3 regions of the Kluyvera sp. genome follow, and region 1 is predicted to be linked to each of the others. Evidence: predicted binding sites of a transcription regulator. Region 1 holds the regulator's gene; each other region holds the start of a gene.

Region 1 (8,043 bases):
CAGCGCCTTCATCAGGCCGCCAAGGAGCATGGCATCGGTAATATCGGAAACAAAAAATTCATCAAAACACAGCACGTCGGTCTCGGCTTTAAAGCGTTCGGCCACAATTTCCAGCGGGTCAGTGTGCCCCTGGAGCGCGGCCAGTTCTTCATGCACGCGTAACATAAAGCGGTGGAAGTGCAGGCGCTGCTTCCGCTCGCCCGGTAGGCTTTGATAGAACATATCCATCAGCCAGGTTTTCCCTCGCCCCACGCCGCCCCACATATACAGGCCGCGTACGGCGCTCGGCGCGTCAGGCTCTTTCTTGCCGAGCAGTTTGCCAAAACGCGCGCGCAGGCCACCGACAGGGGCGGAGACGGGCGTTTTATGCTGGAGTTCCTGGTAAATGGTATCGAGACGGTTTACCGCCTCGCGCTGAACATCGTCAGGTTGATGGCTGCCCTCCTCGAGGGCCTGAAGGTAGCGCGATGTGGGGGACTGGCTTTGCATGATCTAATTGTTATTCCTTTGAAAACCGGTATGTCTTACTTCACGATTGACTAAAAAAAGTCCGTTCTACACTACGCGATGATGCGTCAGGATTCCACTTCTACAGGATTAGCGGTTATAGTGGCACTATCGGGCGCTGGTATGGAGTTGCCGAAGCCGCCAATACCCTACGGAACAACAAAACAATGGGAGATGTTCATGACCTGGGAATACGCGCTAATTGGGTTAGTTGTCGGTATCATCATCGGTGCCGTAGCCATGCGTTTTGGTAATCGTAAATTACGCCAGCAGCAGGCGTTGCAGTACGAGCTGGAGAAAAACAAAGCCGAGCTGGAAGAGTACCGCGAAGAGCTGGTCAGCCATTTCGCCCGCAGCGCCGAGCTGCTCGATAACATGGCCGATGACTATCGCCAGATCTACCAGCACATGGCGAAAAGCTCCAGCAATCTGCTGCCGGGCATGTCTGCGGAAGCCAACCCGTTCCGCAACCGTCTGGCCGAGTCCGAAGCCGGAAACGATCAGGCGCCGGTACAGATGCCGCGCGACTACTCCGACGGCGCATCCGGTCTGCTGCGTAGCGGTGCAAAACGCGATTAATCTGCATTCCACAAATATTTTACGGGCGCATGGCATGCGCCCGTCCTCTTCTGCCTACGCCGTCTATATTTACTTCAATAACATCAGTCTTTTCGGGAAGTCGTGTTCTTGCATCCAGGGTCATGAGGGCCAGCATCAATGAATAAATCAACTTTACTGTTAAGTGCGTTGGCGTTAAGCGTTGGGTTATCCCTCGCCGCTCCAGCGCCGGCGTTCGCGTCGCTGCCGACACAGGTTCCAGGCCAGGGCGCGCTGCCTAGCCTCGCGCCGATGCTGGAGAAAGTGCTGCCTGCGGTGGTGAGCGTTCAGGTAGAAGGAACGGCCCCCGTGAATCAGCAGGTGCCAGACGAGCTCAAAAAGTTCTTTGGCGACGATGGCGGCAACACGGCCAATGAGCCCACCCAGCAGTTTGAAGGTCTGGGCTCCGGCGTCATTATTGATGCCATTAAAGGCTACGTGCTAACCAACAATCACGTCATCAGCGACGCGCAGAAAATCAGCGTTCAGTTGAACGATGGCCGTGAGTTTGAAGCGAAGCTTATCGGCAGCGACGACCAGAGCGACATTGCGCTGTTACAAATCCAGAAAGCCAGCCATTTGACGCAAATCGCCATCGCCGATTCCGACAAACTGCGCGTGGGCGACTTCGCCGTGGCCGTCGGGAACCCGTTCGGCCTGGGGCAGACCGTCACATCCGGTATCGTCTCGGCGCTGGGCCGTAGCGGCCTCAATCTGGAAGGGCTGGAGAACTTCATTCAGACCGATGCGGCTATCAACCGCGGCAACTCCGGCGGCGCGCTGCTGAACCTGAACGGCGAGCTGATCGGTATCAACACCGCCATTCTGGCCCCCGGTGGCGGCAGCGTCGGTATCGGCTTTGCTATCCCCAGCAACATGGCACAGACCCTCGCTCAACAGCTGATTCAGTTCGGTGAAATCAAACGCGGCCTGCTCGGCATCCGCGGTATGGAGATGACCGCCGACATCGCCAAAGCGTTTAATCTCGATGTGCAGCGCGGGGCATTCGTTAGCGAAGTGCTGCCTGGCTCCGGTTCAGCAAAAGCGGGAATTAAATCCGGCGACGTGATTACCAGCCTGAACGGCAAGCCGCTGAACAGTTTCGCCGAGTTGCGTTCCCGCATCGCCACCACGGAACCGGGTTCGAAGGTCAAATTGGGCCTGCTCCGCGACGGTAAACCGCTGGAAGTGGAGGTGACGCTGGATAAGAGCGCCTCATCAACCGCCAGCGCACAGCTGATTATCCCGGCGCTGGAAGGGGCATCGCTCAGCGATGGCCAGGCGAAAAGCGGCACTAAAGGGGTTGTCATTTCTGGTGTGGAAAAAGGTAGCCCTGCCGCGCAAATCGGCCTGCATAAAGATGACGTCATCATCGGTATCAACCGCCAGCCGACACAGTCGATTGCCGAACTGCGCAAAGTGCTGGAAGCGAAACCGGCGGTTATCGCGCTGAATGTCATACGCGGTAATGAAAGTATTTACCTGCTTCTGCGCTAATCCACGAAAAACCGGGCATAGCCTGGAATGTATGTCCGGTTTTTCTCGTGGTATGCTTCGTCCAGTTTCCTCATCAACGATGCCTGTATCATGCTTGTAAAGCTCTTACGTTCGGTTGCACTTGGTTTACTGGTTGGCGGCATACTCATTGTCACCGTCCCTTCGTTGCGTCAGTGGAATCCGTTATCCACCGAGCGCTTTAGCAGTACAGATGAAGCCCCCGCCAGCTATAACACGGCGGTGCGCCGCGCTGCCCCTGCGGTGGTGAACGTCTATAACCGCAGTCTGAACAGCAACACCAATAATCAGCTGGAAATCAAAACGCTCGGCTCCGGGGTGATCATGGACGAGCGCGGCTACATTATTACCAACAAACATGTGATCAACGATGCCGATCAGATCATCGTCGCCCTCCAGGATGGTCGCGTGTTTGAAGCCCTGCTGGTCGGCTCCGATAGCCTGACCGATCTGGCGGTGCTGAAGATCAACGCCACCGGCGGCCTGCCGGTCATCCCCATTAACCCGAAGCGCACACCGCACATCGGTGACGTAGTGCTGGCCATCGGCAACCCGTACAACCTCGGGCAGACCATTACCCAGGGGATTATCAGCGCGACCGGTCGTATCGGCCTCAACCCAAGTGGTCGACAGAACTTTCTGCAGACCGATGCCTCTATCAACCACGGTAACTCCGGCGGCGCGCTGGTCAACTCGCTGGGTGAGCTGATGGGCATTAACACCCTCTCTTTCGATAAGAGTAACGACGGTGAAACCCCGGAGGGGCTGAGTTTCGCCATTCCGTTCCAGCTGGCAACCAAAATTATGGATAAGCTGATTCGTGACGGACGCGTGATTCGCGGCTTTATCGGCATCAGCGGACGAGAAATTGCCCCGCTGCATTCACAGGGCGGCGGTATCGATCAAATTCAGGGGATTGTCGTCAATGAGATAGCCCCGGATGGCCCGGCGGCACAGGCGGGTATTCAGAACAACGACGTGATTATTTCGGTCAACGGCAAACCGGCGATTTCCGCGCTGGAAACCATGGACCAGGTCGCCGAGATTCGTCCGGGATCGGTCATTCCGGTGGTCGTGATGCGTGATGATAAGAAACTGACCATGCAGGTCACCATTCAGGAATATCCGGCGTCGGGCTAAGCAGCAGAAAAAGCAAAGGGGCCATTGGCCCCTTTGTCACGTCTAAGGCGTCACGCCTTATTTATTGATGAAATCTTCACCCAGCTGAATATCTTTTCTCAGCGTCTCAAGCATACCTTCCAGCGCCTGCTGTTCGTAAGCGCTCAGTTTGCCAATCGACTGGCGTTCTTCAATCCCGTTTTTACCTAACAGCAGCGGCTGCGAGAAGAAGCGCGCGTACTGGCCGTCCCCTTCGACATAGGCGCATTCAACCACGCCCTTCTCGCCCTGCAGGGCGCGAACCAGAGACAGGCCGAAACGCGCCGCCGCCTGGCCCATGGAGAGCGTAGCCGAGCCGCCACCCGCCTTCGCTTCCACCACTTCGGTGCCCGCGTTCTGGATGCGTTTGGTCAGGTCGTTCACTTCCTGATCGGAGAAGCTCACGCCGGAGATTTGCGATAATAAAGGCAGAATGGTCACGCCAGAGTGGCCGCCTATCACCGGCACTTCAACTTCGCTGGCGCTTTTACCTTTTAGCTCCGCCACGAAAGTGTTGGAGCGGATGATATCCAGCGTGGTCACGCCGAACAGTTTGTTCTTGTCATATACGCCCGCCTTTTTCAGCACTTCAGCGGCAATGGCCACTGTGGTATTCACCGGGTTGGTGATAATACCAATACAGGCTTTCGGGGCGGTTTTGGCGATTTGTTGCACCAGGTTTTTGACAATACCGGCGTTAACGTTAAACAGATCGGAGCGATCCATACCGGGCTTACGCGCCACACCGGCGGAAATCAGGACCACATCAGCCCCTTCCAGCGCAGGTGTAGCGTCTTCACCGGAGAAGCCTTTGATTTTAACATCCGTCGGAATATGGCTGAGATCGACCGCCACACCTGGCGTGACGGGGGCAATATCATAGAGAGAGAGTTCTGAACCTGAAGGCAGTTGGGTCTTTAGTAGTAGGGCAAGCGCCTGGCCAATACCGCCGGCGGCACCAAGGACTGCGACTTTCATCCTAAACTCCTTATTATGGTTAATGACTTTCAGGTAACAACCTGTCGTGGACCGCATAAACCAACGCAGGAGATACCAGTTGTTACTCCATTGCGGCGACCTTAATTCACAAGGTAAATAATTACAATATAATTGCTTACAGAATGCGGGCCATTCAACAGCATCCGCACTACTCCCAGAAAAAGGCCTTTCTACGAAACCAAATTTTCATCAACTATCGATTACAATATACTCAGCACGTTGCGTAAAACAACAGCAATTTAATAACATTTCATTTACTTTTAACTTATTTGGATCCCGTGATATAGGCATGTTTCTTAGGTCTAATTTTTGATAAAATCCGCCCTTTCTCTATTTGGCTTAGCCTCTGGAGCAAATTATTTTGCATAAAAATTCACCTATATGCATAATAATGTTAATTTCACCACCATACTCGGGTGACTTATGCGAAGTTCAACTAAACAAGAAGAATTAGTTAAAGCCTTTAAAGCATTACTGAAGGAAGAAAAATTTAGCTCTCAGGGCGAAATTGTTCAGGCCTTGCAGGAAGAAGGTTTCGATAATATTAACCAGTCCAAAGTTTCTCGTATGCTGACCAAGTTTGGCGCCGTGCGTACCCGCAACGCTAAAATGGAAATGGTTTACTGCCTGCCGGCCGAGCTGGGCGTGCCGACAACCACCAGCCCGCTGAAGAATCTGGTGCTGGATATTGATTACAACGATGCGGTCGTGGTTATCCATACCAGCCCCGGCGCTGCACAGCTGATCGCTCGCCTGCTTGACTCTCTGGGCAAAGCGGAAGGCATTCTCGGCAGTATTGCCGGTGACGACACGATTTTCACCACGCCGGCACGCGGGTTCACCGTTAAAGATCTCTACGAGGCCATCCAGGTTCTGTTCGAGCAGGAGCTGTAATCCCTCTTCCTTTCTCCTCTGGTCCACCAGAGGAGCTGCTTTAACTGCAAATTCCCCTACGTTTCACTCCCGTCTCGTTAACATTAAGTGCGATTTTCTGCCCACAATCATAGATCCAGTGAATATATCCGTTCATAAGCGCACAAAAAATCAAATTCTAATATCTATTTGATTTTGCTCACTATTAACACTTAACTTTACCAAAATGTCTCTTTTTTTATACGTATCTGTTCTAAAAATGACGATTTTTGAGATCTAATTACACGCGAAACCATTAGCTAGGTATTAATATTTTATGTGATTAGTGTATACTTAATTTCGTGATGAGGGTCACAAAACAAAGACCTTCCAAAAAAATTCGACGAGGTGAGTATCATGAAAATCAAAACAACTGTTGCCGCTCTGAGCATCCTTTCCGTTATCTCTTTCGGTGCGTTTGCCGCTGACTCTATCAGCAGCGATCAAGCACAAAGCCGTCAGTCAATCGGCACCGTTTCCATCGGTTCCGTCGGTTCATCTCCGATGGATATGCACGAAATGCTGAACAAAAAAGCGGAAGAACAAGGTGCATCATCCTATCGCATCATTGAAGCGCGTACCGGCGCTCATTGGCACGCAACGGCTGAACTGTACAAATAAGTTCGCGTCAGGCAGCACGTCGGCAGTGTAGAAAAGTTTAATACCCAGCGGTCCCAGGAATCAGAAACAACATCCTCTCACCGCTGAAGAATGAAGAATATGGTGAGGAGTAAAACATTATGAAAAGCGCAATGATCATCGCATCCCTTGGTCTGGCATCCGTTCTGTCCTTCGGCGCAAGTGCCGCAGTGCAACAGGTTAACGCGGAGCAGGCACAGAATCTGCAATCCGTCGGCACCGTTTCTGTTTCTCAGATCGGTAGCGACCCGATGGATATGCGCAGCGCATTAGCCGCTAAAGCCGAAAAACAAGGCGCCAGCAGCTACCGCATTATTGAAGCCCGTACCGGCGACCATTGGCACGCTACGGCTGAGCTGTACAAATAAACCCTCGTCGTCTTGTCCGACGACTTGCCCTCGCCCTTATGCGAGGGCTTTTTTATGCTCGTTGCACGTTGAACCGCAGCATCCCTTCCAGCTCTTCTTCCGCTTCATCAAACAGCAGAATCAGCGCGCCGTAGCGACGACGCTGCTTGTCGTCAAGATGGATAAACTCGATCTCCAGCGGTAACGGCATTTGTGGGCCGGTGACCGCATCCCAAAGTGCATCCAAATCGCGAATCGACTCACGATCGAGGGCAAAGAGTTGAGCGAACTCCCGATAAAAATCGCCCTGATCCTCTATCTCGTCAAAATCAAAAGTATAGATTTTCATCTCACGCCCTCTCCCATCCTGCAAACTAAAGTCCCCCAATGTGCAGCGTTTTTACCTCAAGGTACTCTTCCAGTCCCAGCACCGAGCCTTCACGCCCCAGCCCGGACTCCTTAACGCCGCCGAATGGCCCCAGCTCAGTTGACACTGCACATTCGTTAATACCGATCATCCCGCTTTCTAACGCCTGCGAGACGCGGAACACGCGAGACAGGTTTTGCGTATAGAAATAGGCGGCCAGGCCGTAGGGCGTATCATTCGCCCGGTGAATAACATCATCCTCATCGCGGAAGCGGAAGCACGCCGCCAGCGGGCCAAACGTCTCTTCCTGCGCCAGCAACATCTGTTCCTGACAGTCGCCCAGCACCGTCGGCTGCCAGAAGTTGCCGCCCAGCTCATGAGGCTGACCGCCAGCCAGCACCTTCGCCCCCTTCGAGACGGCGTCTTCTACGTGCTCACGCACTTTTTTCACTGCCGCCGCTTCAATCAGCGGGCCAACGACCACGCCATCATCCAGACCGTTGCCGACTTTCAGCGCTTTCACGGCGGCGGCAAGCTGGCTGGTGAAACGGTCATAGACGCTATCGTGAATATAGAAACGGTTCACGCTGACGCACACCTGCCCGGCGTTGCGGAATTTATTGGCTACCGCCCCCTGTACCGCCGCGTCGATATCCGCATCCTCAAAGACGATATAGGGCGCATTGCCCCCCAGCTCCATCGAGACTTTCTTCATGGTTTCCGCAGCGTTACGCACCAACGTTTTCCCCACCGCCGTCGAGCCGGTGAAGGAGATCTTACGCACGTCGTGGCTCGCCATTATGGCGTCGCTGATTTCTGCCGTGTTCCCCGCCACCGCGTTCAGCACACCGTCAGGGATCCCGGCCTTCTTCGCCAGCGCCAGCAGCGCGAACGCGCAGAGCGGCGTGTTGTTGGCAGGCTTAATCACCCCGGTACAGCCCGCGGCCAGCGCCGGGCCGAGCTTACGAGTCAGCATCGCCATCGGGAAGTTCCACGGCGTGA
Region 2 (8,043 bases), on a different contig from region 1:
TTTCCAGACTGGTCGCGCGGAAGTGCGTGTCTTCATCCGCACCGGCTTCAAAACAGAACCCCATCGCCTGATCGCGCAGGCAGTGACCGTCTTCCAGCATCAGCAATTTCTCACCGGCCAGATCCGACATCGGCACGCGATCGCGCTCAGCCCATGGGTGATCTTCATAGATCGCCAGCATCATCGGTTCGTCAAACAGCGGCACCTCAATAAAGGCTTCGCTCTCTTTCACCAGGGCCAGAATGGCGCAGTCCAGCTTACCGCTATCAAGCTGCGCCAGCAGCTGATGGGTTTGCGCTTCGTGCAGGTACATTTCCAGCTTCGGGAACGTCTGGTGCAGCATTGGGATAATGTGGGGCAGCAGGTACGGGCCAACGGTCGGGATCAGGCCGATATGCAACGGGCCGGACATCGTCTCCCCCTGCTGGCTAGCCATCTCCTTGAGCACTTTGACCTCACGTAGCACGGTACGCGCCTGGTCCACCAGCAGCAGCCCGGCCTGGGTAAACAGCACCTTACGGCTGGTGCGTTCCAGCAGCATAACGCCCAGTTCATCTTCCAGTTTACGAATCTGCCCGCTCAGGGTTGGCTGGCTGACGTGGCAGGAATCTGCCGCCCGGCGGAAATGCCGGTGTTCAGCTAATGCCACCAGGTATTCAAGATCGCGAATATTCATTATTCATCCTCCATCGCCACGATAGTTCATGGCGATAGATAGAATAGCAATGAATGATTATCCCTATCAAGGATTCTGTTTAATAATAGACCACAGAAACAGCGCGGTTCCTTGTTTAACCCTTTGAAGTCGCCGCGTGGATTTCTGAGTTTCTCTCAAAACTCGACTAACTAAAGCCAACATGAACGTTTGCGGGCCCCGTGGCCCGCTTTTTTTGCGCACAAAAAACCCGGCGTCGCTTGCGCTCGGCCGGGCTATCTTTTGGCTATGCAGAGGGCTAGCTCAGGCGCGCCTTCGCGTCGCTAATCGCCTGCGCTACCTGCTTAGGCGAGACGCCGCCTTTTGCCGCACGTTTATCGAGGCAAGATTGCAGAGACAGAATCGGGTAAACGTCATCGCCAATCACCGCGCTGAATTTCTGCAGATCGGCCAACGGCAGATCTTCCAGCGGCTTGCCCTGGGCGATGGCTTCCACCACCGTTTCGCCCACGATGTGGTGCGCTTCACGGAACGGCACGCCTTTAGCGACCAGATAATCCGCCAGTTCGGTGGCGTTGGCGTAGCCCTGCTGCGCCGCTTCCTGGCAACGCGGACGCTTCACCTGAATGCCGTCCAGCACCAGCGCCGCCATATGCAGACAGTCCAGCCAGGTATCCAGCGCGTCAAATACGCCTTCTTTATCTTCCTGCATGTCTTTGTTGTAAGCCAACGGCAGACCTTTGAGGGTCATCATCATGCCGGTCAGCGCACCCTGTACACGGCCACATTTACCGCGGATCAGCTCCAGCGCATCCGGGTTTTTCTTCTGCGGCATCAGAGAAGAGCCTGACGTCACGCGGTCAGAAAGCTCAACAAAGCCCGCTTCACCGGTATTAAAGAAGATCAGGTCTTCCGCGAAGCGCGACAGGTGCACCATACCGATGGAAGCGTTAGACAGCAGCTCCAGCACGTGGTCACGGTCAGACACGCTGTCCAGACTGTTGCGGGTCGCAGACGCGAAGCCCAGCCAGCACGCCAGCTGTTCACGGTCAATTTCATAAGCGGTACCCGCCAGCGCGCCGCAGCCCAGCGGGCTGACGTCCAGACGCTTGAGGGTATCCTGCAGGCGGCTTTCATCGCGCGCCAGCATCTCAACGTAGGCCAGGCACCAGTGAGCAAACGTCACCGGCTGCGCGCGTTGCAGGTGAGTGTAACCCGGCATCACCGCGTCCTGGTTCGCCTGCGCGGTTTCCACCAGCGCGGTTTGCAGCTGACGATTCGCGGCCAGCAGCTCCGCCACGGTGTCTTTGCACCACAGCTTGAGATCGGTCGCGACCTGATCGTTACGGCTACGCCCGGTGTGCAGCTTCTTACCCAGTTGGCCGACCTTATCAATCAGCTTTCCTTCCACCCAGCTATGGATGTCTTCGGCATCGCTTTCCAGGATCTGTTGCGGATTAGCGCGAACTTCTTCCAGCAGCACGCTCAGCGCCGCTTCCAGTTGAGATTGCTCTTCCGCCGTCAGTACGCCAACCGTCACCAGCGCTTTAGACCAGGCTACAGAGCCAACGATATCCTGCTCCGCCAGGCGATAATCAAAGCGTAAAGAGTCGTTGAACTGTTTGAACCGCTGATCTGCTGCCTGAGAAAAACGCCCGCCCCAAAGTGCCATAACATGCTTCCTTAAATTCGTTTATTTATGCCGGGTAGTCTCCGGCCTGAAAACAACCCTCACCCCGGCCCTCTCCCTGAGGGAGAGGGGGAAAACCGTCAGTTCCCTCGTCCCTGTGGAGAGTGGGAGAACTATACCGGCTCCGGCCAGTCCCCTCTCCCCTGTGGGGAGAGGGTTAGGGTGAGGGGAAAATCACTTACGCCAGAATACGCGTACCGATCGGCGTACCGTTAAACAGCGCCGGCAGCTGCTCCGCGTGACGCCATGAAGCGATATCGACCGGGCGGCCCAGCGTGCGTGCCGCATCCAGCGCCGCGTTCACCTTCACAATCATGCCGTCGGTAATAATCCCCTGCTCGATCAGCTGTTCCGCCTTGGCCGCAGTCATTTCCGCAATGCGCTGGCCTTTGCCATCGAGAATACCGCTGACGTCGGAGAGCAGAATGAGATCCGCACCCAGCGTGGCCGCCAGCGCGGTTGCCGCCTGGTCCGCGTTGACGTTCATCAATTGCCCTTCGACGGTCACGCCGATAGAGCTCACCACCGGCAGGAAACCGCCTTCCAGCAGCAGATTAATCAGTTTAGGCGATCCCGGCTGCGCCAGACCAACGTGGCCCAATTCTTCATCCAGTTTAGTGACCTGCACGCTGTCACCGTCGCCGAGGAACAGGCCCACGGAGGCGATTTCATGCTTCTTCGCCCAGGCCAGCAGCGTTTTGTTGGCAGTGCCCGCCAGCGCGCCGGTGATAATGTCGATCTGATCGGCAGGCGTCACGCGCAGGCCATTTTTCTTTTTCACCGGCAGGTTGAGCTGCTTCATCAGCTCATCCACCACGCAGCCGCCGCCGTGGACAATCACCAGCGGGCGTTGATGCGACTCGCGGTAGTTCACCAGCGCGGTAAACAGACGCTCCAGCGCTTCTTCGCTATCCAGCAACACGCCGCCCAGTTTGATAATTAATGGATTCATCGTCATCACACCTTAGATAAGAGACTGCGTCTCAGCGAAGCCGAAACGGATATTGGCGCACTGCACGGCCTGTGCGGCAGCGCCTTTCAATAGGTTGTCTTCGGTCGCCACCACGATCAGGTGCTCGCCCTGCACGGCAAAACCGATATCACAGAACGGCAAGCCGACGACGTTTTTCAGCGCCGGAACACCCTTGTCGTATAAACGCACCATCGGCTTATCGCCGTAGGCCTGCTGTAAGGCTTCCGCCACCTGCGCATGGGTCACGCCCGGTTTCAGGCGGCAGGTGATGGTTTCCAGAATCCCGCGCGGGAAATTGCCCAGGTGCGGGGTGAAAATCACCTCGGCGCCAAGGTGGCTGGCGATTTCCGGCTGATGCCGGTGGGTAAACACGCCGTACGGTTGCAAACTCACTTCACAGAAGCTGTTGGAGATCGCCGCTTTACGTCCCGCGCCGCTCACGCCGCTGGTCGCGTTGATCACCGGCCACTGGGAGAGATCCAGTAAATCGCCGTCGATCAACGGTTTTAAGGAAAGCTGTGCCGCCGTGGGATAACAGCCCGGCACGGCAATCAGCTGCGCCTCTTTCAGCGCTTCGGCGCTCCATTCGGCCAGGCCATATACCGCCTGCGCCAGCAGTTCCGGGTGCTGATGGGTAAATCCGTAATATTTTTCATAGAAGGCGCCGTCGTTCACGCGGAACGCGCCGGAGAGATCAAACACCACGCAGCCCGCCGCGAGGAACTGCGGCGCAAGGTCGTGGCTGACTTCATGAGCGGTGGCGAGGAACACCACATCAACACCGGCGCTGAATTCACTGATGTCGGACATCGGCTGCAAAGGGAGATCAACAATCCCTTTTAGCTGTGGATGCAAATCGGAGATTAACTTTCCCGCATCATTGCTTTGCGCTGAGACCGTCAAAGCGGTTATGTTCATATGAGGATGGCGATTCACATAGGTCACAAGCTCAGCGCCAGCGTAACCGCTCGCGCCCACAATCAGCGTATTCAACATCGGGGCCGTTTACCTTCTTATGTCTGTTTGCCTGATTAAGCGTCGTCACTTCACCCTACCGTTGGTGGGTTTTCTTACGCCTAATGATAATGTATTTTTATTCACAAATACTGCATGAATATTGATACTATCACGACCCGAGGTGTGTCAACAATGAAAAACAATTTACCACCATTTATCGAGATTTACCGTGCGTTGATCGCCACACCGTCCATCAGCGCAACCGAAGAAGCACTCGATCAGAGTAATGCGTCTTTAATCACTCTGCTGGCCGATTGGTTCGCCTCTCTCGGCTTCAATGTTGAGGTGCAGCCGGTTCCCGGCACGCGCAATAAATTCAACCTGCTGGCCAGCACCGGACACGGCGCGGGCGGGCTACTGCTTGCCGGTCATACCGATACCGTACCGTTCGACGACGGGCGCTGGACCCGCGATCCGTTTACCCTGACCGAGCACGATAACAAGCTCTACGGTCTGGGCACTGCCGATATGAAAGGCTTCTTCGCCTTTATTCTCGACGCGCTGCGGGATGTTGACGTGACGCAGTTGAAAAAGCCGCTCTACATTCTGGCGACGGCGGATGAAGAGACCAGCATGGCGGGCGCGCGCTATTTCTCCGAATCCACCGAGCTACGCCCGGACTGCGCTATCATCGGTGAGCCCACCTCATTGCAGCCGGTGCGCGCGCACAAAGGTCATATGTCGAACGCCATTCGCGTCATGGGCCAGTCCGGCCACTCCAGCGACCCGGCGCGCGGTGTGAACGCCATTGAAATCATGCACGACGCCATTGGCCGCGTGATGCAGCTGCGCGACTCGCTGAAAGAGCGCTATCACTATGAAGCGTTCACCGTACCGTACCCAACGCTCAATCTCGGTAGCCTCCACGGTGGCGATGCGTCCAACCGTATCTGCGCCTGCTGTGAGCTACATATGGATATCCGCCCGCTGCCGGGCATGACGCTGAGCGACCTCAACGGTCTGCTGGATGAAGCATTGGAGCCGGTCAGCGCGCAATGGCCGGGCCGCCTGACGGTTAGCGAGCTGCACGCACCGATTCCGGGCTACGAATGCCCGCCAGATCATCAGCTGGTTGAAGTGCTGGAAAAACTGCTCGGCACCAAGACCGAAGTGGTGAACTACTGTACCGAAGCGCCGTTTATCCAGACCTTGTGCCCGACCATCGTCCTCGGGCCAGGCTCGATTAATCAGGCACACCAGCCGGACGAATACCTGGAAACGCGCTTTATTAAGCCGACGCGCGAATTAATTACCCAGGTCGTGCATCACTTCTGCTGGCATTAATGTGTTCTGCCCGGTGACGCTACGCTTACCGGGTCTACCCTCGCCTGCAGGCCGGATAAGCGCAGCGCCATCCGGCATCTCTCCGCCCCCCGATTCCCGCGATCGCCTTCACATTTTCATAAGCATTTCTTATCTGGCACGATGTGAATTAACTTTCGTCAATTGCCGCAATTTATTCGTTTGCTGAAGCGATTTCGCAGCAATTGACGTACGGGTTTTTACGTGGCTTTATAAAAGAGGTGTCTTTATCCCGCCCTTTCGTTCCAAAGGCTGGGATATAACAAAATAAAATGAGATGGGGTGTCTGGGTTAATGAACGAACAATATTCCGCGTTGCGTAGTAATGTCAGTATGCTCGGTAAAGTGCTAGGCGATACCATCAAGGATGCGCTTGGTGAGAACATTCTTGACCGTGTAGAAACGATCCGTAAGTTGTCCAAATCTTCACGTGCCGGCAACGAAGCCAATCGTCAGGAGCTGCTCACCACGCTGCAGAACCTGTCCAACGATGAGCTGCTGCCGGTTGCCCGCGCGTTCAGCCAGTTCCTGAACCTGGCCAATACCGCTGAGCAGTACCACAGCATTTCGCCGAAAGGCGAAGCGGCAAGCAACCCGGAAGTGATTGCCCGTACCCTGCGTAAACTCAAAGACCAACCCAATCTCAACGAAACCACGATTAAACAGGCCGTTGAATCCCTGTCGCTGGAGCTGGTACTGACCGCGCACCCGACTGAAATCACGCGTCGTACGCTGATTCATAAAATGGGCGAAATCAACAACTGCCTGAAACAGCTCGATAATAACGACATTGCCGACTACGAACGCAACCAGGTGATGCGCCGTCTGCGCCAGCTAATTGCTCAGTCATGGCACACCGATGAAATTCGTAAGCATCGCCCAAGCCCGGTAGATGAAGCTAAATGGGGCTTCGCTGTTGTGGAAAACAGCCTGTGGGAAGGCGTACCGAACTATCTGCGTGAACTGAATGAACAGCTGGAAGAGAACCTCGGCTACCAGTTGCCGGTCGATTTCGTGCCGGTACGCTTTACCTCGTGGATGGGCGGCGACCGTGACGGCAACCCGAACGTCACCGCCGAAATCACCCGCCACGTGCTGCTGCTCAGCCGCTGGAAAGCGACCGACCTGTTCCTGAAAGATATTCAGGTGCTGATTTCCGAGCTGTCGATGGTGGAATGCACCGACGAACTGCGCGAGCGGGTTGGCGAAGAAGGCGCGACCGAGCCGTATCGCTACCTGATGAAAACCCTGCGCAGCCAGCTGATGGCCACCCAGGCCTGGCTGGAAGCACGCCTGAAAGGCCAGCGCCTGCCAAAACCAGCCGGTCTTATCAGCCAGAACGAGCAGCTGTGGGAACCGCTGTACGCCTGTTATAAATCACTACAGGCCTGCGGTATGGGCATCATCGCTAACGGCGAGCTGCTCGACACGCTGCGTCGCGTGAAGTGTTTTGGCGTACCGCTGGTGCGTATTGACGTGCGTCAGGAGAGCACCCGCCACACTGAAGCGCTGGGCGAACTGACCCGCTACCTGGGCATCGGCGACTACGAAAGCTGGTCAGAGGCCGACAAACAGGCCTTCCTGATCCGCGAACTGAATTCTAAACGTCCGCTCCTCCCGCGTAGCTGGGAGCCAAGCAACGACACCCGTGAAGTTCTGAATACCTGTAAAGCCATTGTCGATGCGCCAATTGGCTCGGTTGCCGCTTACGTGATCTCGATGGCCAAAACGCCGTCCGACGTGCTGGCGGTTCACCTGCTGCTGAAAGAAGCCGGCATCACCTTCGCGCTGCCGGTCGCCCCACTGTTCGAAACCCTGGACGACCTGAACAACGCCGACGACGTGATGACCCAGTTGCTCAACATTGACTGGTATCGCGGCTTTATTCAGGGCAAGCAGATGGTCATGATCGGCTATTCCGACTCCGCGAAAGATGCGGGCGTTATGGCGGCTTCCTGGGCGCAGTACCAGGCGCAGGATGCGTTGATCAAAACCTGTGAAAAAGCCGGTATTGAACTGACGCTGTTCCATGGTCGCGGTGGTTCTATTGGTCGCGGCGGCGCACCGGCGCACGCGGCGCTGCTCTCTCAGCCTCCGGGAAGCCTGAAAGGCGGTCTGCGCGTGACGGAACAGGGCGAGATGATCCGCTTCAAATACGGTCTGCCGGAAGTCACCGTCAGCAGCCTGTCGCTGTACACCAGCGCGATTCTGGAAGCGAACCTGCTGCCGCCGCCGGAGCCAAAAGAAGAGTGGCGCGGCATCATGGACGAGCTGTCCGATATCTCCTGCGAGATGTACCGCGGCTACGTGCGTGAAAACAAAGATTTCGTGCCTTATTTCCGTTCCGCCACGCCGGAACAGGAGCTGGGTAAACTGCCGCTGGGTTCACGTCCGGCAAAACGTCGC
Region 3 (8,043 bases), on a different contig from region 1:
GCGCGGCGCATCGCCGGGGACTTTCCTGCACAGTCTGTTTGAAGACCTCGACTTTACCCAGCCAGTGTCATCCGAGTGGATGCTGGAAAAGCTGCAGAGCAACGGCTTTGGCGAAGAATGGGAGCCGGTGCTGACGGCGTGGATTTCACAAGTGCTAGCTGCGCCGCTGGCGGATACCGGCATTGCGCTTAATCAGTTGAGCGCACAGCAAAAACAGGTGGAAATGGAGTTTTATTTGCCCATCAACCGGCCGCTCGACCCGCTGGCGCTGGATGCCTTAACCCGCCGCTATGACCCGCTTTCGGCAGGCTGCCCTACGCTCGATTTCCGCCAGGTACGCGGCATGCTGAAAGGCTTTATCGACCTGGTGTTCCGCCACGATGGGCGCTACTACCTGCTCGACTACAAGTCCAACTGGCTGGGAGAGAACGGTGAGGCCTACACCCAACAGGCGATGGCCGAAGCGATGCAGTCGCACCGCTACGACTTGCAGTATCAGCTCTATAGCCTGGCGCTACACCGCTATCTGCGCCATCGCATTGCCGATTATGACTATCAACGCCACTTCGGCGGAGTGATTTACCTGTTCCTGCGCGGCGTTGACCGCGACGCGGGGCAGCAAGGGATATTCACTACCCGGCCAGACCCCGCGCTCATTGCGGCCATGGATGCACTGTTTGCCGGAGAAGGCGAGGAGATGGACGCATGAGTCTCGAACAACGTTTGCTGGATGCCGTTGAGCAGCGTCTGCTGCGCCCGCTGGACGTACAGTTTGCGCTGATGGTCGCGCACGACGAGCACCCGGCGGTGATGCTGGCGGCGGCGATGCTCAGCCGCGATACCGGCGAAGGGCACGTGTGCCTGCCTCTGTCGCACCTGAGTGCGACGATGCAGGCGAAAGGGCGCGCGCGTGAATTCTGGCAGCAACTGTTCACCGATGCCGACGCGCCAGAAGACTGGGCTGAGCTGTTGCTGGCGTCTAAGGCCGTGAGTGCCGGTGAACGCCCGTCGCCGCTGATACTGAGCCGTGACCGGCTGTACCTCAACCGCATGTGGCATAACGAGCTGACGGTGGCGCGCTTCTTTAGCGACACCCAGGTTCCGCTGGCGGTAGACGAGGCGCAGCTCCAGCAGACACTGAGCGCGCTGTTCCCCACCAGTGACAACGTCGACTGGCAGAAAGTCGCTGCCGCCGTTGCGCTGACGCGGCGTATTTCGGTGATCTCCGGCGGCCCTGGCACCGGGAAAACCACCACCGTCGCCAAACTGCTGGCGGCGCTGGTACAGATGGCGAATGCCGAAAAACTCCGTATTCGCCTGGCGGCCCCGACGGGTAAAGCGGCTGCGCGCCTTACCGAATCTTTGGGCGCGGCGCTGCGTAAACTGACGCTAAGCGACGCGCATAAAGCGATGCTGCCGACCGAGGCCAGCACGCTGCACCGCCTACTGGGCGCGCAACCCGGCAGCCAGAAAATGCGCTACCACGCGGGCAACCCGCTGCACCTTGATGTGCTGGTGGTCGACGAAGCCTCAATGATCGACCTGCCGATGATGGCGCGGCTGATTGACGCGCTGCCGCCGCACGGGCGAATCATCTTCCTCGGCGACCGCGATCAGCTGGCGTCGGTTGAGGCGGGCGCGGTACTGGGGGATATCTGTAGCTGGGTGAACGCTGGCTATACGCCTGAACGCGCGGCGCAGCTAAGCCGCCTGGTAGGGAGCGACCTCCCGGCGGGTGAAGGCCAAACGGCGGGGGCGCTGCGCGACAGCCTCTGCCTGCTGCGCACCAGCTACCGTTTTGGCAGCGACTCGGGGATTGGGCAACTGGCGGGTGCGGTAAACCGGGGCGATAAAAAGGCCGTTGGCGAGGTCTTCGCCCGCGGCTTTAGCGATATCGAACTTAAACCGCTGCGCGCGACGGATGATTATGCCGCCATGCTCGACGATGCGCGGATGGGCTACGGTCATTATTTACAGCTTTTACGCGAGCAGGCCGAGCCCGCGGAGGTGCTGGCGGCGTTCGGTGAATATCAACTGTTGTGCGCGCTGCGGGAAGGGCCGTGGGGCGTCGGCGGGCTGAATACGCAGTTCGAACAGCTGTTGGCGCGTCATCGCCTGATTCAGCCGCAGCGCCACTCGCGCTGGTATGAAGGTCGCCCGGTGATGATTAGCCGTAACGACAGCGCGCTGGGGCTGTTTAACGGTGATATCGGCGTGGCGTTAGAGCGTGGGCAGGGGATGCGTGTCTGGTTCCCGATGCCGGACGGGACCATTAAATCGGTGCAGCCAAGCCGTCTGCCGGATCACGATACCGCCTGGGCGATGACGGTGCATAAATCGCAGGGTTCCGAGTTTACTCACGCCGCACTGGTACTGCCGACGCAGCTGGTGCCGGTGGTGAGCCGTGAGCTGGTCTACACCGCGATTACTCGCGCGAAGTCACGCCTGTCTATGTATGCCGATGAAAATCTGCTGGCCGCGGCGATTGCTACGCGTACAGAACGGCGCAGCGGGTTGTCGGCGATATTTGCGGAGATGGCATAGCGGTAAGCGTGGGCACAAAATGCTCCCTCTCCCTTTGAAGGGAGAGGGCCGGGGTGAGGGTTGGGGGCTCCGTGCAGGCATTCCCCTCACCCTAACCCTCTCCCCAAAGGGGCGAGGGGACCGCTCGGCGCAGCTAGACTAAATCCGCCATCAGCACCTTCGAACGACGCTGATAGTTATAAAGCTGCTTCTTACTCTCCGGCAGCAACTCGACATCAACCGGTTTAAACCCACGCTCCTGGAACCAGTGAATACTGCGGGTGGTCAGCACGAACAGATGATTCAGCCCCATTTGCTTCGCCTGCGCGGTAATGCGTTCAAGGAGCACTTCGCCGCGCGAGGAACTGCGATAGTCGGGATGCACCGCCACACAGGCCATTTCGCCAATTTTCTCTTCCGGGAACGGGTAGAGTGCGGCACAGGCGATGGTGGTGTTATCGCGTTGAATAATCGTGAACTTGTCGATCTCCATCTCCAGTTGCTCGCGTGAGCGACGCACCAGAATCCCTTGCTGCTCCAGCGGCGCAATCAGGTCGAGGATACCGCCGATATCGTTAATGGTGGCGCGGCGGATCTGCTCGGCGCTCTCCATCACAATTTGCGTACCGATACCGTCGCGTGAGAACAATTCCTGCAACAGCGCGCCGTCTTCCTGATAGCTGATCAGGTGGCTGCGACGCACGCCGCTGCGGCAGGCTTTCACCGCGCCGCGCAGGAAGCGCGCGGTACCGGAGAGGTAGTCGCCTTCCTGCTCCAGCTCTTCGATGCGCGCCTGCGCTTCGTTCGGGAACAGCTCAGGAACGATTTCACCGGCTTCGTTGTAAACGCCCTGCGACGAGCAGAAGCCAATCATCTTCTCGGCCTTCAGCTTAATCGCCAACTGAGTGGCAATTTCTTCCGAAGTCAGGTTAAAACTTTCGCCGGTGACGGAGACGGCAACCGGCCCCATCAGCACAATGGCGCCGCTGTCGAGCTGGCGGTGGATCGCCTCTTCATCAATACGACGAATACGCCCGCTGTGACAGTAGTCGATACCGTCATCCACGCCCAGCGGCTGGGCGATGATAAAGTTACCGCTGACCACATTGATGTGTGCGCCCTGTAGCGGCGTATTGTTCAGGCTCATCGACAGACGCGCGGTGATATCCAGCTGCAGTTGGCCCGCTGCCTGCTTAACCAGTTCAAGGGTTTTGCTATCGGTGACACGAATGTGTTTATGATAGGTTGGCTGATGCTGATGTTCGGCCAGATTGGCGTCGATTTGCGGACGCGCGCCGTAGACCAGCACCAGGCGGATGCCCAGGCTGTGCAGCAGCCCTATATCATTGACAATGCTTGAAAAGTTCTCATGCTCAATGGCTTCGCCGCCAAGCATGATGACAAACGTCTTGCCCCGATGAGCGTTAATATAGGGGACTGAATGACGAAACCCCTCGACCAGTTCGGTTCTACGTTCCTTCACCACGGCACAACCCTCAATGCATGATTATTCGTAATAAGTGTATTTTTATTCTGTTTTTGCGCTAAACGCAAGCCGGAATTTGCCTAAACATGGGAAAAATCTCCGCCAAATTTCGCTTAACCAACGAATGTTTACCCTTTTATAGATGACAGTTTATTCGCCTTTGGTTAAAGTTTTCGGTCAATCATATTTTGCTTAATTTGAAATCGTCTTTTTTTGCCTGGGATAGAGCATGTCAGGAAGTCAGTCTTTGAGTCGTCGCCGCCTGTTAAAAGGGGCGGGCGCCATGTGGTTGCTAAGTGTCAGTCAGGTTGGTTTCGCTGCCGTCAGTCAGGTGGTGGCCGTCCGCATCTGGCCTGCGTCCAGCTACACGCGCGTTACGGTGGAGTCCAACCGCGTGCTCAAGTATCGGCAGTTTGCGTTGAGCAATCCCGACCGCCTGGTGGTTGATCTTGAAGGGGTGAACCTCAACTCGGTGCTGAAAGGGATGGCGGCGCAGATTCGCGGCGACGATCCGTTCATTAAATCCGCGCGTGTCGGCCAGTTCGACCCGCAGACCGTGCGCATGGTGTTTGAGCTGAAGCAGGACGTCAAACCGCAGCTGTTTGCCCTCGCGCCGGTTGCCAACTTTAAAGAACGTCTGGTGATGGATCTCTACCCCGCTAACGCGAACGATGTGCAGGATCCGCTGCTGGCGCTGCTGGAAGAGTACAACAAAGACGGCCTCGAAAAGCAGGTGCCGCCGGCGCAGAGCGGGCCGCAGCCGGGGAAAGCTGGTCGCGATCGGCCAATTGTCATTATGCTTGACCCCGGACACGGCGGTGAAGACTCCGGGGCGGTGGGGCTGTATAAGACGCGGGAAAAAGACGTGGTGCTGCAAATTGCCCGTCGCCTGCGCGCGCTGATTGAGAAAGAAGGCAACATGAAAGCCTACATGACGCGCAACGAAGATATCTTTATTCCGCTGAAGGTGCGGGTGGCCAAAGCCCAGAAACAGCGCGCCGACCTGTTTGTTTCTATTCACGCGGATGCCTTTACCAGCCGTCAGCCGAGCGGCTCATCGGTGTTTGCGCTTTCCACCAAGGGAGCCACCAGTACGGCGGCGAAATACCTCGCGCAGACCCAGAACGCCTCGGACTTGATCGGTGGCGTCAGCAAAAGTGGCGACCGCTACGTCGACCACACCATGTTCGATATGGTGCAATCGCTGACCATCGCCGACAGCCTGAAGTTTGGGAAAGCGGTGCTCAAGAAGATGGGGCAGATTAACAACCTGCATAAAAATCAGGTTGAGCAGGCCGGATTCGCGGTGCTGAAAGCGCCGGATATTCCGTCGATCCTCGTCGAAACGGCGTTTATCAGTAACGTTGAAGAAGAACGTAAGCTGAAAACCGCGAAGTTCCAGCAGGAAGTGGCCGAGTCGATCCTCGCTGGCATTAAGGCCTACTTCGCCGACGGCGCAACGCTGGCGCGGCGCGGGTAACCGGGCGTGTCGCGTCTGAAAAGCGCCCACGGCGGCAATATCCGCGAAGCGGCGGCGCTGATGGGAGTTTCCGCCGACCAACTGCTGGATTTCAGCGCCAACATTAACCCGCTGGGTATGCCTGAAAGCTTAAAACGCGCGATTGTCGCCCAGCTCAGCTGCGCCGAACGTTACCCTGACGTCGAGTATCAGCAGCTGCATCAGGCGCTGGCGGCGCACCATAACGTTCCGCCGACATGGATTCTGGCGGGCAACGGCGAAACCGAATCCATCTTTACGCTCGTCCAGGGGCTGCGCCCACGCCGGGCGATGGTGGTTGCGCCCGGGTTTGCCGAATATCGTCGGGCGCTGGAAACCGTTGATTGCGCCATCGAGACCTTTTTCCTGCGTGAAGAGGACGACTGGCAGCTGACTGAACGTATTCTTCCGGCGCTGACCGCCGGGCTGGACTGCCTGTTTCTTTGCACGCCAAATAACCCTACCGGCCTGCTGCCGGATGGCGCGCTGCTGACGGCAATCGCCGAACGCTGTCGCGCGCTGGGAATCGCGCTGGTCCTCGACGAAGCCTTTCTCGATTTTATTCCCGATGAAGCGGGCTTTATCCCACGGCTGGCGCAGTATCCGCACGTCTGGGTGCTGCGATCGCTCACCAAATTCTATGCCATTCCCGGCCTTCGGCTGGGCTATTTGCTGAATAGCGATGAACGAGCGGTAGCCAGGCTGCGTCAGCGGCAGATGCCGTGGTCAATCAACGCTTTTGCCGCGCTGGCCGGAGAGGTGGTGCTCAACGATCATGATTATCAACAGGCGACGTTTCGCTGGTTAGCTGATGAAGGCACGCGCTTTTACCGGGCTCTGGGTGAGATTGAGGGGCTGAAGGTGTATCCGGGGCGGGCGAACTACCTTTTCCTGCGCTGCGAGCGAGCGGAGGTTAATCTGCAGTATGCGCTGCTGGAAAAACAGATTCTGATTCGCAGCTGCGCCAACTATCCGGGGCTGGACGGGCGCTACTTCCGCGTGGCGATTCGCAGTCGCCAAGAAAACCAGCGGTTATTGACGGCGCTGCGTCAGGCGCTGGCCTGAACCCCGCCATTCACTGACGCGAGCAGATGCCGCTGCGGCCAGTGCGCCGCCAGGTCGCGCTGTGCCAGTGCCCAGTGCAGATAATCCACATCATGATAGCGACGGTCGAGCATCAGCCCGACCACGCTGCCGCTGTGCGCCACCGTCAGGCCGTACAGGCCACACCGCTCGACAAGTGAAAGCAGCGCCGTAAAACCCGGCTTTGGCAGCAGAGTCTGGCTCGCGACAGCGCTGAGCGTCGCCGCTTCGCCGAGCAGGCTGGGGTTGCAGCCTGTGCAGGCGGTTTGTACCTTATCCCATGCCTGTTGCAGCACCCCGGCGTTGGCCTCCAGCGCCGTGCGTCGCGGCAGGCGGTGATAGTCGGCGGTGCGAAGCTGAACCGGGCTCTCCAGCACCAGCAGGTCAAAATGAGGGGCGGGGGCGCAGGCAATCTGGGTTTGGGCATGGTGGTGGTCGAAAAGCGTCAGCGCATGAAACAGGGTGCTGTCCGTCGGCTCCAGCGAGACGCACAGCGCCGCCAGTTCAGATTCACTGAGTGAATGTCCCAAATGATGCGCAGTGGCAACGGCAGTGGCGGCAATATCAGCGGTGCTGCTGGCCATCCCTTTCGCCACGGGAATGGTCGAGTCAATCTCAATGCGCAGCGTCTGGCTCAGCGTTAGCGGATAGCCCCAGCGCGCCAGCAGCGTATTGACCATCGCCCGCGCCAGCGGTCGCTCATTGACGAGCGGCACGCCCTCGCGCACTTCCACGGTGCTATACCAGTCTATCGGGCAGGAGACGAGCTTTTCGCTGCCGAGAATCCAGCCCTGAATCAGTTCCCCACCGGAGGCGGGACAGCGCGCCACGCTCATGATTTTCCTTGCCTTGCCAAACGAAATATAACTACCGCAAATAAATATGCCGGTATTGTCATAGCGCAACGAAATCCTTCTTTCGCGGCGCTAGAGTAACCTGCTTTTTATTTTATGCGGGCCGAGGTGCCGGCATAAATCTGCAACCAACAGGTTTGACATAGTATGTGCCAGGGAAGAGGGTGTAAATCCCTCGCAGCCCCCGCTGCTGTGATGCTGACGACCCCGTGAAGACCACTGATCCTGAGGATCGGGAAGGACGGGTAAGGATGACGCTAAGCCAGAAGACCTGCCTGTTGGCCATTCACAACAACTTCGGTGGGAAGTGGGTTGCTTTGAGTCGCACAGTCTTCGGACTGGGCGTGCGCACGGCTATACCCGAGAACCACCCTGAATAGGGTCAGGGTATGGCAGCCAGACAGCACGCATTTATCCTCGCAGGCACCGGCAGCGGCTGTGGTAAAACCACGGTGACGCTCGGCCTGCTGAGGCTGCTTCAGCAGCGCGGTCTGCGCGTTCAGCCCTATAAAGTCGGCCCGGACTACCTCGATACCGGCTGGCACACCGCACTGTGTGGCGTCGCGTCCCGCAATCTCGACGGCTTTATGCTGCCCCCT

What was found. The regulator ArgR, encoded in region 1, controls arginine synthesis, uptake and breakdown. The targets are predictions, from matches to a motif close to ANTGAATAAAAATACANT.
Region 2: a site for ArgR is predicted at 4,403-4,420, ahead of argC (N-acetyl-gamma-glutamyl-phosphate reductase). Genes of this name have one in related genera too.
Region 3: a site for ArgR is predicted at 4,043-4,060, ahead of argA (amino-acid N-acetyltransferase). Genes of this name have one in related genera too.

What each region holds. Positions count from the first base shown of each region.
Region 1 is NZ_CBDKZX010000040.1:863-8,905, forward strand. It holds gene zapE (cell division protein ZapE) at 1-489, opposite strand, end outside; gene zapG (Z-ring associated protein ZapG) at 688-1,086, shown strand; gene degQ (serine endoprotease DegQ) at 1,225-2,601, shown strand; gene degS (outer membrane-stress sensor serine endopeptidase DegS) at 2,692-3,759, shown strand; gene mdh (malate dehydrogenase) at 3,817-4,755, opposite strand; gene argR (transcriptional regulator ArgR) at 5,200-5,670, shown strand; gene yhcN (peroxide/acid stress response protein YhcN) at 6,046-6,309, shown strand; gene yhcN-B (DUF1471 family stress response protein YhcN-B) at 6,429-6,695, shown strand; gene ACW14G_RS14190 (barstar family protein) at 6,748-7,023, opposite strand; gene ACW14G_RS14195 (NAD-dependent succinate-semialdehyde dehydrogenase) at 7,049-8,043, opposite strand, start outside.
Region 2 is NZ_CBDKZX010000113.1:999-9,041, forward strand. It holds gene oxyR (DNA-binding transcriptional regulator OxyR) at 1-676, opposite strand, end outside; gene argH (argininosuccinate lyase) at 954-2,327, opposite strand; gene argB (acetylglutamate kinase) at 2,524-3,297, opposite strand; gene argC (N-acetyl-gamma-glutamyl-phosphate reductase) at 3,310-4,314, opposite strand; gene argE (acetylornithine deacetylase) at 4,468-5,619, shown strand; partial or broken gene ppc (phosphoenolpyruvate carboxylase) at 5,932-8,043, shown strand, end outside.
Region 3 is NZ_CBDKZX010000041.1:14,044-22,086, reverse strand. It holds gene recB (exodeoxyribonuclease V subunit beta) at 1-709, shown strand, start outside; gene recD (exodeoxyribonuclease V subunit alpha) at 706-2,544, shown strand; gene argA (amino-acid N-acetyltransferase) at 2,678-4,009, opposite strand; gene amiC (N-acetylmuramoyl-L-alanine amidase AmiC) at 4,239-5,489, shown strand; gene cobD (threonine-phosphate decarboxylase CobD) at 5,496-6,572, shown strand; gene ACW14G_RS14410 (L-threonine kinase) at 6,557-7,426, opposite strand; cobalamin riboswitch at 7,561-7,737, shown strand; gene ACW14G_RS14405 (cobyrinate a,c-diamide synthase) at 7,834-8,043, shown strand, end outside.